3 regions of the Actinopolyspora sp. BKK2 genome follow, and region 3 is predicted to be linked to each of the others. Evidence: riboswitches for the same ligand, from Rfam matches in the RefSeq annotation. Region 3 holds a riboswitch; each other region holds the start of a gene.

Region 1 (6,292 bases), on a different contig from region 3:
GCGGAGGGGCCGGTGGGGGGTTCTCCGGAGGTCATCAACTACTCCCGTACGGGTCCGGGACGTGTGGGGCCGAGCCGAACGCGGCCGAGCGGCGTTCGCGACGCAGTCGCTTGATCAGCATCGGCTCGCTCCGCATCGCCGCGGGCTTGTCCAGCAGATCATCGAGCAGGTGCCGGTACTCGGACAGGGTGAGCGCGAACAGCTCCCGAACCGCTCGTTCCTTGCTGTCCGTGCCCTTCCACCACTGACGTTCGAAGGCGAGCACTTCGCGCTCACGCTCGGTCAGCTCGTCGGGGCGGACTTCCTCGCCGGTCTCGTCGACCGCGCTCCCCCTGGCCTGTTCGGGAACGCGCTCGATCGGCTGAGTCATAGGTTCGACGGCGCGTAAGTGCCCGCGGGGTCTCTCCTCGGCGGGTCCTTCAGCGCCGGATTCCGATTCGGGTCGCTCGGCGGTGCGCGCGCGCTGCTGGCACTGCCGCGCGATCTCGTGTGCGGTCAACATCTGGGCGGCGTCCATGTCGCACCTCGCCTCACGATCGACTATCCGCACCGGAAGGCACCGGTTCGTGCCCCCTACGCATTACACCATGTCTTGATCAAAACGGGGTCACGTCACGCTCCCGAGTGATGACATCAGCGTGGCGCTCCGCGTCGGCGCGAGGTGCGCCTGCGGTCGTGTTCACCTCGGGGGAACCCTCCGCTCCCGAAGTACCGGATATGGTTTCGCGCATGACCGTCCACCCGATCCGCATCGCGGGCGACCCGGTGCTGTACACCGAGACCCGGCCAGTGACGTCTCACGACGAGCAGTTGCGCACCCTCATCGAGGACATGTTCGAGACCATGGACGCCGCCAACGGCGTGGGGCTCGCTGCCAATCAGATCGGGGTGGATCTGCGCCTGTTCGTCTACGACTGCCCGGACGACGAGGGGGTCAACCACCGCGGGGTGGTCGTCAACCCGCGCCTGGAGACCTCGGAGGTGCCGTTGACCATGCCCGATCCGGACGAGGACTGGGAGGGGTGCCTCTCCGTGCCGGGCGAGTCCTTCCCCACCGGACGCGCCGACTGGGCCAGGGTTCGGGGAACCGACGGCGACGGTGCGGAGATCGAGGTGGAGGGGACCGGGCACTTCGCCCGGTGCCTGCAGCACGAGACCGATCACCTGGACGGCAGGCTGTACCTGAGCAGGCTGACGGGCAGGCACGTGCGGGCCGCGAAGAAGATGCTCAAGCGCAACGGCTGGACCGAGGCGGGGCACTCCTGGAATCCCGAAAGCGATCCGGACCCCTTCTCCGACTGATCCGCGCGCCAGCCCTCGGGCACGTCCAGGTTCCGCCAGGTGTCGAGCAGCTCCCCGAACTCGCGGGCGAGAGTACCGGTGCGGGCGCCACAGCGCGCTCACCTCCCGTGTCATGGTCGTCACGCATCGTGTCCTCCCGCTGTCGCGCCGGTGCCCGCGCCTCTGCTCGGCAGCGTAGCGATTCCTCGCCCGGCCGTCAGCGGTTCGGAGTCGCGTTGCGGACGCTCCACCTGATGGCTAAGGTCTGGCGCCGACAACTGAAACCGCGGGAGCTCGCTCCGCAAGCGGGCTGAGAGGGCGGCCGAGATCCTCCGGGGCCGCCGACCGCACGAACCTGACCGGGTAATACCGGCGTAGGGAGGGGAACGGCCATGGCCGACGTGTATCCGCAACCGTCCGATTCGAGCGAAGCGGCCACCTCGGAGTCCGGGCAGGCACCCGGAGGGATCACCGCACCGGGCGTCACCACGGGCGCCATCCGGGGCTCGCGCAAGGTCCACCACCGCACCGAGTCGGGGCTGCCCGTCCCGGCCCGCCGCGTCGAGCTGAGCAACGGCGAGCACCTGGACGTCTACGACACTTCGGGGCCCTACACCGACGAGAACGCCGAGATCGACGTGCACCGGGGGCTGCATCCGCTGCGCTCCGGTTGGACGGACGGTCGCGAGCACCGCACCCAGCTCGAGTGGGCCCGGGACGGTGTCGTCACCCGCGAGATGGAGTTCATCGCGGCACGCGAGGGGCTGTCCGCCGAGCTCGTGCGCTCGGAAGTGGCGGCCGGGCGCGCGGTGATCCCGGCCAACCGCCGTCACCCGGAGACCGAGCCGATGACCATCGGGAAGAACTTCCTGGTGAAGGTCAACGCCAACATCGGCAACTCCGCGGTGTCCTCCTCGATCGAGGAGGAGGTGGAGAAGATGGTCTGGGCCAGCCGCTGGGGCGCGGACACCATCATGGACCTGTCCACCGGCAGCCGCATCCACGAGACGCGCGAGGCCATCCTGCGCAACTCGCCGGTGCCGATCGGGACCGTGCCGATCTACCAGGCCATGGAGAAGGTCGGCGGCGATCCGGCCAACCTCACCTGGGAGTCCTACCGGGACACGGTCATCGAGCAGTGCGAGCAGGGCGTCGACTACATGACGGTGCACGCCGGGGTGCTGCTGCGCTACGTCCCGCTGACCGCCCAGCGGGTGACCGGGATCGTCTCCAGGGGCGGGTCGATCATGGCCGCGTGGTGCCTGGCCCACCACGAGGAGAGCTTCCTGTACACGCACTTCTCGGAGCTGTGCGAGATCCTGCGCTCCTACGACGTCACCTTCTCCCTCGGGGACGGCCTGCGGCCCGGTTCGATCGCCGACGCCAACGACAGGGCCCAGTTCGCCGAGCTCGAGACCCTCGGCGAGCTCACGCACATCGCGCGCGAGCACGGCGTGCAGGTGATGATCGAGGGGCCCGGGCACGTGCCGATGGACAAGATCGAGGAGAACGTGCGCCGCGAGGAGGAGCTCTGCGGGGAGGCCCCCTTCTACACGCTGGGGCCGCTGGCCACGGACGTGGCACCGGCCTACGACCACATCACCTCGGCGATCGGCGCGGCCAACATCGGCAGGGCCGGAACGGCCATGCTGTGCTACGTCACCCCGAAGGAGCACCTCGGGCTGCCCAACCGGGACGACGTGAAGACCGGGGTGATCACCTACAAGATCGCCGCGCACTCCTCCGACCTGGCCAAGGGGCATCCGCGGGCCCAGGAGCGGGACGACGCGCTGTCGAGGGCGCGCTTCGAGTTCCGGTGGAACGACCAGTTCAACCTGGCGCTGGACCCGGAGACCGCGCAGGCCTACCACGACGAGACCCTGCCCGCCGAACCGGCGAAGACCGCCCACTTCTGCTCCATGTGCGGCCCGAAGTTCTGCTCCATGAAGATCACCCAGGACGTGCGGGACTACGCGGACAAGCACGGGCTCAACAGCGTGGAGGCGATCGAGGCCGGGATGCGGGAGAAGGCCGAGGAGTTCACCGCCGCGGGCGGGAAGGTCTATCTGCCGATGGCCGAGTGAGGGGCGCACCGCGGCCGCAGGCCCCGGGGCCGGCGGCCGCTCTCGCCCGGAGGCGGGCCGCTCGCCGCGCAGGTGGCTGCTCGCGTGCCGGACATCAGGCCATCCGCGACAAGCGACTCCCCGAGAAGCCTGTCACCCCAACGCAGGTGCTCTGAGCCTGACCCGTCGGCGCCGCCGCGCAACCACCTACGACAAGCCAGTCCCCGAAAAAGCCCCACCCCAACGCAGGTGCTTTGAGCCCGAGCCACCGGCGCCGCCGCGGGTTCTCTCGTGGTGCTCTCGCGAGGAAGGCCCGACGTTGTGTAGGTGGCTACCCGATGTCGGGCCTCCCCGGAGCGAGAGTCCGCGAGAGGTTCCGCCACCCGCACCGCCACGCAACCACCCACGCCAAGCCAGTCCCCGAAAAAGCCTCCACCCCAACGCAAGCGCTTTGAGCCTGCGCAGGAGGAGAAGATCCGGTGCGTGAGTCGGATGCATTGCAAGGCCGGGCCGCTCGCAGCGTAGGTCGCTACTCAAGAGCGGCCCAACACAGCAAGGCACCGACTCACGTGCCGGCTAACCGACCAACCGACCCAACTACCCCCGTACGGACTCCTAAAATGAGTGGGATGGACTCGACCTCAGGCACCCACCGCCCCGCCAACAACACGGCTCCGCCGACGGCGCTGACCATCGCCGGTTCGGATTCGGGTGGAAGCGCGGGGATGCACGCGGACCTGCGCACCTTCTTCTCCTGCGGGGTCCACGGGATGACCGCGGTCACGGCGGTGACCGTGCAGAACACGGTCGGTGTGAGCGATGTGGTCGAGATCCCCCCGGAGACCGTGGCGGCCCAGATCGAGTCCGTGGCCTCGGACATCGGGGTGCGCGCGGCCAAGACGGGGGTGTTGGCCTCGGCCGAGTGCATCGAGGCGGTGCTGCGGGCCTGCGACCGGCAGGGCATCGGCGGTGCGGGGCGGACGCCGTTGGTGATCGATCCGGTCGCCGCCTCGCGCAGCGGTGAGCCGCTGCTGCGCGACGACGCGCTGGAGGCGCTGCGCACCGAGGCCTTCCGGCGCGCGACCCTGGTCACCCCGAATCTGGACGAGGTGCGGTTGCTCACCGGGATCGACGTGCGCGGTCGGGAGCAGCTGTGGGACGCGGCGAAGGCGATCTACGACTTCGGGCCGAGCTACGTGCTGATCAAGAGCGGGCACCTGGCGGAGGACTCCGAGTGCGTGGACCTGCTGTTCGACGGGAACGAGGCCACGATGCTGCCGGGGCCGCGCTACTCCACCGTGCACACCCACGGGGCGGGGGACGCCTTCGCCTCGGCCACCACGGCCGCTCTCGCGCGGGGCGCTTCGGTGCCTCGGGCCGTGCGGATGGGCAAGCGGTTCGTCACGCGCTCGGTGGAGCACGCCTACCCGCTCGGCAGCGGGGTCGGCCCCGTCTCGACCTTCTGGCGGATCAGCAGTCGCTCGATCTGATCGCTGTCCGGCGCTCGCTCCGGTGCGGAGGCCTCGCTCCGGTCAGCGCCGGTAGCGCTCGGAACGCAGGCCGTCCAGGAAGGCCTTCCACGCTCGCGGGGAGACCGCGAGCACGCCGTCCTCCGGGCTCTTGGAGTCCCGCACGGCCGTGAACCCCGCGCCGAAGGCCACCTCGACGCAGTTGCCGCTGCCGCTTCCTGCGCCGCCTGACCGGGTGCTCCTGCACCACGTGCTCGTCAGCGGAAGAAGTCGACTGGCCATGGTATGTGCTCCTCGCGCACTCGGGAGCGCTCTTCAGGACCTGCTCGGTCAAAGCTATCGAATCAGCCTGCGGGTGGGAACGCTCCGTGAGGATACGGATTCGTCCAGGACGACGTGGTGCTGCAGCGGCTCCGCGCGACGGAGGATCCGTTGGCGTGCCAACCGAGCGGTGACACGTCGTTCGGCGATGTCCTCGGAAAGCCCCGGGTCCTTTCGGGAACACGCCCCCTCATCGAGTGATTTTCCTCGCTACCCAGTAACCCCGATCGTGGTGTGTGTCGACATCCCCGACGAAGGCGCGGATACCACGGACGGGTGGTTTCGCGGGCCACGGCCAACGTGGCCCGATCGTCGGCGCCGACGGCTCATCAGCACGACCATCAGCCGAAGCGTGGGGCGAATTCTGTGTTGAAACGACTGCAGGCGGAGTTGTCCACGGAAGCGGGTGCACCGGACCCCAGGCAACGGCAGTACACCACGGCCGTACTCCTCGCCGTCGCCGCGGCCGTGGTGCTCGGTTGGATGTTCGACCTCACGGGCCCGGCGATACTCGGCGGGCTGACGGCGGTGTTCGTGCTGATCACCTCCGAGGGGCACTCGTTGCGGGCGGATCTGCGCATGTTCGCCCGCTTCGCCCCGGCACTGACCCTGGTCATGGCCGTGGGGCCGCTGCTGGGAGAGATCCCGGTACTGGCCGGGACGCTGGTCACCCTCGTGGTGTTCGGCACCGGGATGCTGCCCGCCCTCGGCGAGCGCTACCGCACCTTCGGGCAGACCTTCGCCGCGGCCACCCTGGTCTCGACCACCACCGGAAGCGGCGCGGACCAGCCGGTCACGACCCTGGCCACCTGGGCCGTTCTCGGTTCCCTGTTCGCCCTGCTGCTGCGCGTGCTGCTCGGCCTGGGCGACCCCACGAGAACTATCCGGGTGACCGTCGCGCAGACCCTCACCACACCGGGCCCCGGTGTGGTGGCCGGGGCGGCCGCCGCGTGGCGCACCGACGGCAGGGTGAGCTGGCTGGGCCAAGTGCTGGCCGGTGCGGCGCGCTTCCGCGCCGCCCGCGAGGTGCTGCTGGCCCAGGCCCAGCAGACCGGCGGGCCCGAAGCCGAGTGGCTGCGCAGAACGGTCGCCCGCGGCGACGAGATCGCGACCGAGCTGGCCACGGCAGTGCGCTCCCGCGTGTGCACCGGGCTGAAC
Region 2 (6,292 bases), on a different contig from region 3:
CTCGTCCGCGCCGGAGCGTCCGATCAGCTGTTCCACCGTGGGGTGGCTGGTGGTGCCCTCGGTCCAGCTGACCACGAGTTCCACGCCCTCCGGCGGGGAGAAGAGCCCCGTGAACTCGGAGTCGGCGATCACCAGCCGGGCACCCTGCTCGGAGAGCACGGTGGAGATCTGTTCGCCGCTCATGCCGGTGTTGACCAGTATCGAGTCCGCGCCCAGCTTGCCCGCGGCCACCAGCGCCTCGACGAATCCGTGGTGGTTGCGGCACAGGATCGCGACTCTGGAGCCGGACTCGACCCCGCGCTCCCGCAGGGCGCCGGCCAGGCGCGTGGTGCGCCGGTCCACCTCGGCGAAGCTCAGCGCTCCGCGTTCGTCGATCACGGCGGGGCGGTCGGGATGGCGCACCGCGCCCACCGCGTACCCGAGCGGGATCGTGATCCCCCAGCGCCGGTAAGCCAGCGCCGTGCGCAGCAGTTTGTCCGGGCGCATCGGGCGGACGACCCCCTGCTTGATCAGGGTCAGCGCGTCGAGTGCCTTCGGGGTGCGCCGCTCGGCCCAGCGCGTGATCCGCGCCGCGGTGCCCGCGGTCCACCTGGATCGCCGCCGTTCCTTCGCAATCCGCTCACTGGTCACGCGGTACCTCGCAAATCTACCTACTGGTGAGTAGATAATGCCTTGAGTGTCGCTTTTGGGAAAGAGGGGACGAGCGAGGAATGTCCACGGATGTGAGCCGGCTGACAGACTGAGCGGCACGGGCGCTCCGCGCCGCGCGGGGCGTTCGACCGCTGCCCCGGTGCGCGCGGTGGTGTCGAGACGACCGGACCGGTATCGAAGGGGAAGTCCGCAGAAGTGAGCGACTACGACGTGCGACTGTGGCGGGCGCTGCACAGGGCGCTGCTCGTGCTGGCCCTCGGGACGGTGCTCCTGCTGATCGGGCTGGGCCGGGGAGCGCAGCGCGCAGACTCGCTGTTCGGTCTGCTGCTGCTGGGCCTGGCCGTGGCGCCGGCCGCGCTGACCGTGCGGGGAATGCCGCCGCACGCGCGGGCCAGGCTGCCGGAGCTGCCGAAGCACCGCCTGCTGCTGACGATCACGGCGGCACTGCTGGCCTGCTCGGCGGTGTTGACGGCCCTCTGGACGCTGGTGAACCTGCTCGTTCCGGGGGTGCTCGCCCCGTTGTCGCTGGCGGTCCCAGTGCTCGCCGGGGCCGGGCTGACGACCCTTGCCAGTCGTCTCACCCGGACCCGGCGGCGCTGAGGCCTTCCGGTCGGCTCTCGCTGGGCGCCCTCCGGCGCGCGGCGTCGAGTTACGCGACGGCTGTGCCCGCCCGCGGGCAAGGCTCCGCCGCGAGCCGTCAGACCGAGTGGACGACCAGCCCGTCCTGCTCGCAGCCGAAGTCCAACGAGCCCTCGAACTCGGCGACCGGCATCTCGTCCCTGATCAGCCGGTGGGAGGCGCCGTGCGTCTCCACGCTCAGCCGGTCGGCGGTGAAGTGCTGCTCGGCGTAGTCGGGGCCCTGCAGCCGGATGTCCAGCTGTCCCTCGTGCAGGGTGATGGTCACCTGACCACCGGGGATGGAGAGCGTTTCGCCGTCCCTGGTCAGGGTGAGGCTGCTCTCCTCGGTCGTCTCCGGCAGCACCACGACCCGCGTCAGCGCGGCGTCCCTGCTGGAGTCCTGACGTGTCATTCCGATGACGTCCCGGCGGACGTTCTCCCCCGGTTCACTCCCGTCGGGAGAGGGAGCCAGCAGCGCCGCCCGCTTCTTCGCGGCGAGTCGGTAGGGCTGCCAGGATCCGGTGCCGACGAGGTTGACCACCGAATTGACCTCGGTGCCGGTCAGCAGTTCCTCGCTGTCCGGGGCCGGGGTGATCTCCACGGCGTTCGCGCCGCGCTCGTTGAGCAGCTGTCGCAGTGCTCGGGCGCGTTCGCGCGCGTTGCGGTCGAACCCGCGGTTGATGGCCACCGTCGTGGAGTCGCTCGCGGTTCGCGCTGCCGCATCGGCGAGGCTGGTCAGTGGGCCCCATACTGCGGCGGGGTCCTGGTCAGCCTGCCGAGAGCGCGTGCTGAGTCCCTCGGTAGTGCTATTCATTACCCCAACTCTAGTCCGGGGGTGCGCATCGATTCACGGGTGCGGTTCGGCTGTGTGGTGTGATTTACCGCAGGTGTGACGTATTTCGCCGTCAGTGGCGGTCACACGGACCACGCGGCGGGCGGGGAAGTCGGTTGGTCACCTGCACCGGGGATTGCTCCCCGGAGCGGACTCAGTGTCCGCACGGTCTTGTCGCGGTGACTCCGCGTTGTACAGGCTCCGCCCGTGGGAACCGATCCCGCCCCTCGCCTCGGAAGCGACCGAGGCGGGCGCGGTACGTGAACAGGATGGCCGGAGACGATCGATGACGGAGCTGCTGTACTGCGCCGAACACACCGCAGCCGGAGGGTTCGGAACCGCCCGCGCCGTGCTGGTCCGGTGGCTGGCCCCCGAGGGGAGCCCCGTGCACTCGGGGCAACCGCTGGCGGAGGTGCGCACCGGGCAGCACCACACCCACGTGAACGCGCTGGCGACCGGAACGCTGCGCCAGCAGGTCAGAGCCGGGGAATCCGTGATCTCGGGGTTTCCGGTCGGGTTGATCGAATAGCCGCCGGTCTCGCGCGGCACTGCGGAGTGGTTTGAGAGGTGCGCTCGGCGGTGCGGGTGGAGGTGAGCGCCCACGGTGCTCGTCCCGCGGTCGATCCGGCCGGGTGAGCGCTCGCCCCGAGCCGCACCCGCACCGAGCGGTCTGGAACGGCCGCAGCCGGTGCGTTGTTGACCTCCGCTGCTATGTTTGTCTCACCGAATCGGGGGTGATTCCCACGATTCCGGTGAGTGACGCGGGGTGCCCGGATTTCGGACCGGGCTGAGAAAGACCCGTCGAACCTGAACTAGTTCGTACTAGCGGAGGGACGTCGCAGTGTTACCGGTACTGCTGTGCTGTCGTCGCGCTCCTCGCTCGTGGTCGGAACCCGCCGGTGGCGAGTCGATCGACCGGCGGCGGCCGCCGCGTGTGGGCGGTGGTGCGACCCGCGTGCGCGTCCCCTCGGAAAGGGGCGCCAGTGATCCGGAACGTCTTGACCATCGCGGGGACCGATCCCAGCGGGGGAGCGGGCGTGCAAGCCGACCTGAAGACGTTCTCGGCTCACGGGACCTACGGGATGTCGGTGATCACGGCCCTGGTCGCCCAGACCACGACGGGGGTCTCCGCGGTGCACGAGGTGCCGGCCGGGTTCGTGACCGAGCAACTGCGCACCCTGCTGGACGACGTGCGGGTGGACGCGGTCAAGATCGGCATGCTCTCGGACGCCGCGATCATCGGTGCGGTCGCCGCGGAACTGGAGCGGTACCGCCTGCCGAACGTCGTGCTCGACCCCGTCATGGTCGCCAAGAGCGGAGACAGGTTGCTCGCCGAGGAGGCGGTGCTGGCCCTGCGCGACGAGCTGCTGCCCCGCGCGGACCTGATAACCCCGAACCTGCCGGAAGCGGCCGACCTGCTGGGCGCGGAGGAGATCACCGACGTCGCGGACATGCCCGCGCAGGCGGCCCGACTGCGCAGGCTCGGCGTCGCACGGGTGCTGCTGAAGGGCGGCCACCTCGGCGGGAGCTCCAGCGTCGACGTGCTGGACGCGGACGGTGCCGTGGAGTTCCTGCGCGAGGAGCGGGTGGACACGAAGAACGACCACGGAACCGGCTGCACCCTCTCCGCCGCGACGGCCGCGCTGCGCGCACGACGCCCGAACTGGGCGACGGCGGTCCGGGAGGCGAAGGAGTACCTGAGCGGGGCGCTGCGCGCCGCCGAGCAGCTCGAAGTGGGGCAGGGCCACGGTCCGGTGCACCACTTCCACGACCGATGGGACTGAGCACGGGCGGGCCGTCTCGTCCGGCGGGTCGCCCGGAGCACCTGGACACCCCGGTCCGGCGAGCGAAGGACCGGGACACCGAGAGCAGCCACCGGAACGCCCGGCTCGCGCGCCGGGCGGGAGGAGAGCCATGAACCGTCGACTGCCCGAGCCCGATCCGGAGGGGTTCTGCGCCGCCGCGTGGGCGCACACGGCCGAGCTGCAGGACGCGATCGTTCGTCATCCGTTCAACCTGGCACTCGCCGACGGAACGCTGCAGCGCGACCGCTTCGCGTTCTACATCGTTCAGGACGCGCGCTACCTGTTCGGGTTCGCCAGAGCCCTGGCCGCGGCGGCGGCGCGCGCCGAGGACCCGGCTGACTCGGCCTTCCTCGCGGGCAGCGCGCACGGTGCCCTGGCCGAGGAACGCAGGCTGCACGCGGGCTACGTCGAGCAGCTCGGTCTCACCGCGGAGGAGATGTCCGGCATCGAGACCTCGCCGACCTGCTTGGCCTACACCTCGTACCTGCGGGCGAGCGCGCAGAGCGAGCCCTACCCGGTGGCTGTGGCCGCGCTGCTGCCGTGCTTCTGGGTGTACCAGCACGTGGGCAGCACGATCCTGGAGCGGACCGGGGACACCTCCGGGCACCCCTACGGCAGGTGGATAGCGACCTACGCCGACGAGGAGTTCGCCGCGACGGTGCGCGGAGCCAGGGAGCTGACCGACAGGTTGGCCGCCGCCGCCGACGAGCGGACCCGCGAGCGGATGCTCACGGCTTTCGTCCGGTGCAGCGAGTACGAGTGGCTCTTCTGGAACAGCGCCTGGGAGAAGCAGGAGTGGCCGACCGCGCGCTGGCTCCCCCGCCGGGGCGACCACGTGGAGTGAACCCTCGAGGTGCCCGCACGGGGTAACCACGAGCTCGGAGCCCGGGCGAGGCCGGTGGGGCTCCGACCGGCGAGCCGGTCGGAGTGCGCGGGCAGCACCTCGGTTCAGTAGATCCGGCGCGCGAGCGAGACCTTGGCGGCGCGCAGCTTGCGCAGCGTCTTCGGGTCGAACCCGCCCGTCGGCGGCTGGGACGTGCTCAGATCGGTGCTCAGGGACCACCCCGAGCCGCGTTCGATCAGCGAACGGTGCTTGTTGGTGTAGTAGTTCGTGTCGATCACGATCGCCGTGCCACTGGCACCGGCAGCGGCCGCCATCAGGTGCATGTGGAAGCGGGTGGACAACCAGCGCTGTCCGGCCGTGGCGGGCAGACCGTTGTCCATGATCTCGGAGAAGGGGTAGAAGCGCGCGCCCGGAAGCTCGTGCTCGACCAGGGCGAATATCTCCCGGTCCACCCGGGGGATTCCCTCCACGAAACCGACCTGCTCGGAAGACGCCCCCCACTGGCGCAGCGTGTCCAGCACGTGCCCGGCGAGCGCGGGGGCGCTCAGCGTGAGCAGGTCCGACTGGATGCAGACCATGACCTCGGGAACCTGATCCTCCCGGTAGAGCCCGGCCCCGGTGTCGAAGAAGAGGTCGTCGCCGGTGGAGGTGACCCCTGCAACGTCGGCCAGCACCTCGGCGGAGGGTTCGTCCCGGACGTCGACGACGTCGAAGTGCCGTGCCAGCTCCCGCACCAGTGGACGCGCGTCGGCCGCAACGGGCGTGAGGCCTTGTCCGGTCATGGCCAGCCGCCCACCGGAGTGCTCGCTGCTGGCCACCGCGGCGGCCAGCAGTCCGATGTGGTGCGGCCAGATGCCGTTGATGTAGCCGCCGCCGATGATGTGGAACACATCGGCCCGCGCGGCCACCCTGATTCCGGCCACCCAGCGGGGAGCCATTCCGGGATTGTCGATCGCCTGCCTGACGAAGGAGGCCACCTGCCAGGGCTCGCTCGACGAGGCCTGCCAGCACAGCCGCCAGAAGGTGTCGGTGAAGCGCACGTTCGGGTGCAGGTCCCCCAGCAGCACCTCGCTGGGCCCCGGATTCGGGCAGTCCAGCCACACCGTGGCCTCCGGGGCCTGGTGGGCGAGGTACTTCAACCAGGTGGCGGCGATGAGCTCGTCACCGTAGTTGGGGTTGCCCGTGGTGCCCACGAGGTAGAAGGAGCTGTGCTCCGGGGGTGGGTTGCTCACTTACGCGCTCCTTGACCGTGTCGGAAGACGCCGCTTGGGGAGCGTCCCCTGAGAACGGTCGCCGCGAAGTGAGTCACTCGATGCCGAGTTCCCTGGTGACGCTCAGCAGGCGCGCTCTTGCCCTTCCGAAGCGTACCGCGCAGTCGGCGGCACACAGCTCGACCCGTTTCTCCCACCTGCTCGTGGTGGTGCCGAACGAGCGCTCCGCGTCCTGCCAGCTCGGGGACTCCTGCGGATCTCGCGCTTCGGGAGCCTCCTCCCCGTCCGCTTCCCGCTCCGGATCTTCCGGGGAGGAGTCCTGCTCCCGAGC
Region 3 (6,292 bases):
TGGCTGCGCCCCTTCCGGGACCTGATCTACACGATGCCGCCGTACGTGATCGACGCCGCGGACCTCGGCAGGGTGACGGACGCGGCCGTGGCCGCGGCGCGGGTGGGGTGAACGATGGCGCCGACTCCGCTGTTCGTCACGGGAACGGGAACCGACGTGGGAAAGACGGTGGTCACGGCGGCGGTGGCCGCGCTGGCCCGCGGGCCGGTGGCCGTGGTCAAACCGGCCCAGACCGGAACCCGGGGCGGGGGCGACTGCGCCGAGGTCCTGCGGCTGGCCGGTGGCGTGGACGTGCTCGAACTGGCGCGGTACCCGGATCCGCTCGCCCCCGCGACGGCAGCGCGCCTCGCCGGTGAACACCCCGTCACCCCGGAACTGATCGCCGGTGAGCTCGCCGAGCTGCCCGCCGGTTACGGCACGGTCCTGGTGGAGGGGGCGGGCGGGGTGCTGGTGCCCTACGACGACCGGGGCGGCACGCTGCTCGACGTGGCCGAGCTCCTGGGCGGGGCGGTGCTCGTGGTGTGCCCGCCAGGTCTCGGCACGCTGAACTCCACGGCGCTGACCGTCCGGGAGGTGCTGCGGCGCGGGCTGCGCTGTCCCGGCACCGTGTTCGGCAGCTGGCCCGCCGAGCCGGGCACGACCGAGAGGTGCAATCTCGTGGACCTGCCCCGGCTCACCGGGGTGCCGCTGCTGGGGGCGGTCGAGGAGAACGCCGCCGACCACGACCGGGAGGGCTTCGGTGAGCGGGCGCGTTGCTGGCTGGCCCCCGAGCTCGGCGGGACGTGGCGGGCACCGGACTGAGGGCCCGGTCGGGGAGCGCGGGGAGATCGCGGTGGCTCTCCGCCTTTCCGGCGAAATGCGGCAAAAGGGGTGCGTCGCCCAGTTCGGGGTTGGTACCGTTTTCCCGGTGAATGATCGCTCACGTTCCGTGCTGGTCATCGGTGCCGGTGTCCAGGGGTTGAGCACCGCGACGATCCTCGCCGAGGCGGGGCACCGGGTCCGCGTCAGAACCAGCGAGCACCCTTCCGAGACGACTTCGGCCGTGGCCGGAGCGGTGTGGGGCCCGACCTCGCTGTGGCCTGCCGACTGCGCCAGGCGCTGGGCGGAACGTACCTACGGCGTCTTCCTCGAACTCGCGACCGATCCGGCAACCGGGGTGCACTCGGCTCCGGGGACCGTGGCGGGCAGAACGGGGTTCCCCGAGAACCCGCCGGGTTCGCTGGGGCTGCTCGACGGGGTCCGGCCGTGCGGGGCGGGTGAGCTGCCGCCCGGGTTCGCGGTGGGACTGCGGGCCACCCTCCCGCTGGTGGACATGCCGCGTTACATGGAGTATCTGGGCAATCGGTTCCTGGACGCGGGCGGGGAGCTGGTGCTCAGCACGGTTCCGAGCCTGTCCGAAGCGGCAGCGGAGAGCTCGCTGGTGGTCAACTGCGCCGGTGTCGGGGCGCGCGAGCTGGTCGGAGATCCCGGGGTGCGCCCGGTGGCCGGACAGCACGTGGTCGTGGACAACCCCGGGCTCGAGGAGTTCTTCGTCGAGCTCAGCGAAGTCGGGGAGTGGACGAGCTACATGCCGCACGGCAAGCGGCTCGTGCTGGGCGGCACCGCCGTCGAGCACGACTGGGACCGGACCCCCGATCCGCAGGTCACGGAAGGGATCCTGCGGCGGTGCGGTGCCATCCAGCCCGTGCTGCACGACGTGCGGGTTCGCGAGGAGCTGGTGGGACTGCGCCCGCGCAGCGAGGCGGTGCGGCTGCACACCGAGCACTACCAGGGGGCCCGCATCGTGCACGACTACGGCCACGGGGGCAGCGGGGTCATGGTGTCCTGGGGGTGCGCGTACGAGGTGGTCGAACTCCTGCTGTCCGACCTCGACGACTGATGTGCTTCCGCGCGGTTCGGTCGGGCTGCGCAGGCTCGTAAGCGCTCGCGTTGGAGCGGACTTCCCTGGTCGGGAGTGCTGGTTGGATTCGCGGTGGTGCCGACCGGTGGGGTGGTGAGCGCCGATCCGGCTACCCCGGACAGGCTCTCGGGCCCGCGAGCGGGTCGAGTAGACTGCCCGCCGCCACGGGAGTCCAGTGCGCTGGGCTGAGAGGAGGGCACGGGGTCCTCGACCGTCCAACCTGAACCGGACAATGCCGGCGCAGGGAGGCGTGCGATCAGCTCGGTGTCGCACTGCTCGTGGTGTGTCTTCGGGAGGACCATTGAAACGACACACCGCACGCCGGATGCGTGCCGCGGTGGCCACCGCCGCCGTGCTGCTGGTCGCGGGTTGTTCGCTGATCGGAACCGGCGGAGGGTCGGAGGCCAAGACCGTCACGCTGGTGACCCACGACTCCTTCGCGATCAGCGACGACGCGCGGCGGCACTTCGAGCGCGAGTCCGGCTACGAACTGCGCGTCAACAAGATGGGCGACGCCGGAGCGCTGACCAACGAGCTCGTGCTCACCAAGGACGCCCCCGTCGGGGACGTGGCCTTCGGAGTGGACTCCACGTTCTACTCCCGCGCGCTCGACTCCGGCGCCTTCGCGCCCTACCGGCCGCAGGGGTCCGGCTCCATCCCGGTGGAGTACGCGACCGTCGACCCGAGGCTCACCCCCGTGGACGCGGGCGACGTGTGCGTCAACATCGACAAGACCTGGTTCGCCCAGCACGACGTTCCCGCGCCGGAGAACCTGGCCGACCTGGCGGAACCGCGCTACCGCGGACTGCTCGCCGTGCCCAACCCGGCCACCTCCTCGCCGGGCATGGCCTTCCTGCTGAACACGATCGACCGCTTCGGCAGGCAGGAGGGCTGGAAGAACTACTGGCGCCAACTGATGTCCAACGACGTCCGGATCTCCTCGGGCTGGCAGGAGGCCTACAACCAGGACTTCTCCGGTTCCGCCGGCAACGGGCAGCGCCCCGTCGTGCTCTCCTACGCCTCCTCCCCGGCGGCGGAGATCGGGGAGAACGGCGAGTCGCGCACCCGCGCCCTGCTGAACACCTGCTACCGCCAGGTCGAGTACGCCGGGGTGCTCACGGGGGCCGAGCACCCGCAGCGCGCCAGGGAGCTGATGGACTTCCTGCTGTCGTGGAAGTTCCAGTCCCAGGTCTCCGAGCAGATGTACGTCTATCCGACCGTGCTGGGAGTCGACCCCCCGCGGAGCTGGCGGGACGTGGCGCCACGGCCGTCCGAATCGGCCGAGATGAGCCCGGAGGTCGTGCGGAAGAACCGTGAGCAGTGGGTGAACCAGTGGCGTGAGCTGACGCGGAGCTGATCGTGTTCCGGACGCGGTGCTCCGGCCGCACCGGAGCAGTCACCCCCGGCGGGCCCGCCGGATCCGCGGGACACCGTCCGCTCCTGCTCGGCGGAGCCGTCGCAGTGCTGGGCTTCCTCGGCGTTTTCTTCGCCTGGCCCGTGCTGGCCATCCTGCACCGCGGGTTGCGCCCGGAAACGGTGCGTGTGCTGGCCGACCCGGGGACCTGGCGGATCGTGGCCTTCACCCTCGGGCAGGCCGCGGCCTCCACCGCGCTGGCCCTGGCGGCCGGGATGCCGCTGGCCTACCTGCTCGCCAGGGTGCGGATCCCGGGCAAGGTGCTGTTGCGCGCGGTTATCACGGTTCCGTTCGTGCTGCCCACCCTGGTGGTGGGCATGGCCTTCCGCGCGCTGCTCGGAACCACGGAACCGAGCGTGACGGCGATCGTGCTGGCCAACGCGTTCTTCAACGTCGCCGTGGTCGCCCGCACCGTCGGTGGGCTGTGGGCCCAGCTGGACCGGCGGGCCGAGGACGCGGCCCGCAGCCTCGGTGCGGGACCGCTGCGGACCTTCGGCACCGTCACTCTGCCCGCGCTGCGCCCGGCCCTGTGGTCGGCGACCGCGGTGGTCTTCCTGTTCTGCTCCACGAGCTTCGGGGTGGTGCTGGTGCTCGGCGCGGGCAGGTACCGGACCTTGGAGACGGAGATCTACCTGCGCACCGTTCGGATGCTGGATCTGTCCGGTGCGGCCGCGCTGTCGCTGCTGCAGTTCGCCGCGGTGGTGGCGGCCCTGATCGTGGCGGCCCTGGCCAGGAGGCGCCGCGAGTCCGCGGGAGGGGTGCGTGCCGCGGAGAGTTCGGCGCGAAAACCCCGCGGAGCCGAGTGGTCGGTCGTGGCGGCCGGTGGCGTGGTGCTGATCGCGCTGCTGGTGCCCGTCGGTGCGCTGCTGGTCCGCTCGGTGAGCGCGCGGAGCGGGTGGAGCCTCGCCGGTTACCGCGCCCTGTCCGGGACCGGGGACGGCGCGTTGGGCGTCACCGGGTGGCAGGCGGCGCTGAATTCGCTGCGCACGGCGACTGACGCCACCTGGATGGCCCTGTCCTTGGGCGGGATCGCCTGTCTGGTGCTGATCTCGCTGCGGAAGCGCTGGACCGCCGAGCTGATGGACACCGCGCTGATGCTCCCGCTCGGGGTATCGGCCGTGACCGTCGGGTTCGGCTACCTGATCACGCTGCAGCTGCTGCCCGGCGATCTGCGCACCTCACCGCTGCTGGTGCCGCTCGCGCAGGCCCTGGTGGTGACCCCGCTCGTCGTGCGCACGGTGCTGCCCGTCCTGCGCTCGGTGGACGAGCGGCTGCGGGAGGCCGCGGCGACTCTCGGGGCAGGCCCGTGGCGGGTCCGCCGGGAGGTGGACCTGCCGCTGACGGGCAGGGCGATCTGCACAGCAGCGGGCTTCGGGTTCGTCGTCGCGCTGGGGGAGTTCGGGGCCACCGGGTTCCTGGCGAGGCCGGAGGAACCAACGCTGCCCGTGGCCATCAGCGAGCTCATCAGCCGTCCCGGCGAGCTCAACACGCAGATGGCCTACGCGGCCTGCGCGCTGCTCATGCTCGTGACGGCGGGAGCGGTGCTGGTGATCGAAAGCCTCCGCACGGATTCGGTCGGGGAGTTCTGATGCGCACCTTCGAGGTCCACGACGCGGCGGTGCCCGAGGTGCGGCAGCGGGACGAGGGGCTGCGCCTGGAGGGCGTGACGGTCCGCTACGGGAGCACGACGGCGCTGTCCGGGATCGATCTCTCCGCGCCGAGCGGCGAGGTGCTGGCCGTGCTCGGGCCCTCCGGGGGCGGCAAGTCGACCCTGCTGCGCACCGTGGCCGGTTTGGAGGGCTCCTCGCGGGGATCGGTTCGCTTCGGCGGCCAGGACCTCTCCGGGGTGCCGGTGCACCGCCGTGGCTTCGGGATGGTCTTCCAGGACGGGCAGCTGTTCGGGCACCGCGACGTCGCGGGCAACGTCGAGTTCGGGCTGCGAATGCGCTCGGTCGGGAGGCGCGAGCGACGCCGGGAGGTGGCGCGGCTGCTGGAGCTGGTCGGGCTGGCCGGTTACCAGCGGCGTAAGGTGGGCGAGCTGTCCGGAGGGCAGGCGCAGCGCGTCGCGCTCGCCCGCGCGCTCGCGGCCCGGCCGCGGCTGCTGCTGCTCGACGAACCGCTGTCTGGGCTGGACCGGATGCTGCGCGAACGGCTCGCGGTCGACCTCGCCGAGCTGCTGTCCGACAGCGCCACCACCGCCGTGGTCGTGACCCACGACCTTGACGAGGCGTTCACCCTGGCGGACCGGGTGGCGGTGCTGTCCGAGGGGCGCGTGCTGCAGGAGGAACGGCCGCGCCGGTTGTGGACGCGGCCCGCCGACGAGGAAGTGGCCGGGTTCCTCGGGTGCACGACGTTCCTGCGCGGTCGGATCGAGGACGGGATCGCCTCCTGCCCGCTCGGGTCGGTTCCGTGCCCGGGGGAGCACGCGGGCGAGGTGCTGCTGGGCTTGCGCGCCACCGGGGTGCGCGCTCACCGGTCCGGGACGGAGCGGAACCGGGGAGCCCGCGGAGAGGTGGTGCGGCGCTCGCACCGCCACGATCACGTGCGGTTGACCGTGGCCGTTCCGGAGCTGGCCGGCGTGGACCGGTTGGAGGCGGTGGTGGCCGACACCGAAGTCCCCGAACCGGGTGAGGAGGTCGCGTTGGAGATCGATCCGGCAGGAACAGCCCTGCTCGGGCGTTAGGGAGGTCGGCGGTTCCGGTTGCGTGCGTGGTCGCTTGGCGGTGGGGCGCAATTTTGCCTATAGCTGGAAGGGCCGTCACGTCCCGCTGCCGGTGGGGGTGTCCTCGGTGGCAGCGGTGGGAGCGCTCGCCTCGAACTCGCTCAGCAGCGAGTGCGCGAGCCCGCCGTCCAGCGACTCGCGGATGATGTCGGCGTGCCCGGCGTGACGTGCGGTCTCCTCGATCAGGTGCAGCAGCACCCAGCGGGTGGAGAACGGTTCCAGGTCGGTGCGGCCGCGCATCTCGGGAGGCAGCGGC

What was found. A riboswitch is a leader RNA that binds a small molecule or an ion and turns the genes downstream of it on or off. The one in region 3 is predicted to bind thiamine pyrophosphate.
Positions count from the first base shown of each region.
Region 1: another riboswitch for thiamine pyrophosphate. It lies ahead of thiC (phosphomethylpyrimidine synthase ThiC); the one in region 3 lies ahead of G9Q41_RS12710 (thiamine ABC transporter substrate-binding protein).
Region 2: another riboswitch for thiamine pyrophosphate. It lies ahead of thiD (bifunctional hydroxymethylpyrimidine kinase/phosphomethylpyrimidine kinase); the one in region 3 lies ahead of G9Q41_RS12710 (thiamine ABC transporter substrate-binding protein).

Region 1 is NZ_JAANTE010000006.1:206,442-212,733, forward strand. It holds gene G9Q41_RS14670 (LytR C-terminal domain-containing protein) at 1-35, opposite strand, end outside; gene G9Q41_RS14675 (DUF3263 domain-containing protein) at 35-517, opposite strand; gene G9Q41_RS14680 (peptide deformylase) at 730-1,302, shown strand; TPP riboswitch at 1,558-1,679, shown strand; gene thiC (phosphomethylpyrimidine synthase ThiC) at 1,674-3,365, shown strand; gene thiD (bifunctional hydroxymethylpyrimidine kinase/phosphomethylpyrimidine kinase) at 3,965-4,834, shown strand; gene G9Q41_RS14695 (DUF397 domain-containing protein) at 4,877-5,095, opposite strand; partial or broken gene G9Q41_RS22020 (Scr1 family TA system antitoxin-like transcriptional regulator) at 5,150-5,299, opposite strand; gene G9Q41_RS14700 (FUSC family protein) at 5,501-6,292, shown strand, end outside.
Region 2 is NZ_JAANTE010000007.1:9,753-16,044, forward strand. It holds gene G9Q41_RS15170 (AMP-binding protein) at 1-630, opposite strand, end outside; gene G9Q41_RS15175 (hypothetical protein) at 847-1,251, shown strand; gene G9Q41_RS15180 (hypothetical protein) at 1,349-2,083, opposite strand; gene G9Q41_RS15185 (biotin/lipoyl-containing protein) at 2,388-2,630, shown strand; TPP riboswitch at 2,854-2,952, shown strand; gene thiD (bifunctional hydroxymethylpyrimidine kinase/phosphomethylpyrimidine kinase) at 3,085-3,885, shown strand; gene tenA (thiaminase II) at 4,016-4,750, shown strand; gene G9Q41_RS15200 (polysaccharide pyruvyl transferase family protein) at 4,855-5,982, opposite strand; gene G9Q41_RS15205 (hypothetical protein) at 6,056-6,292, opposite strand, start outside.
Region 3 is NZ_JAANTE010000005.1:124,515-130,806, forward strand. It holds gene G9Q41_RS12695 (adenosylmethionine--8-amino-7-oxononanoate transaminase) at 1-111, shown strand, start outside; gene bioD (dethiobiotin synthase) at 115-801, shown strand; gene G9Q41_RS12705 (FAD-dependent oxidoreductase) at 908-1,879, shown strand; TPP riboswitch at 2,055-2,164, shown strand; gene G9Q41_RS12710 (thiamine ABC transporter substrate-binding protein) at 2,202-3,257, shown strand; gene G9Q41_RS12715 (iron ABC transporter permease) at 3,341-4,903, shown strand; gene G9Q41_RS12720 (ABC transporter ATP-binding protein) at 4,903-5,997, shown strand; gene G9Q41_RS12725 (DinB family protein) at 6,073-6,292, opposite strand, start outside.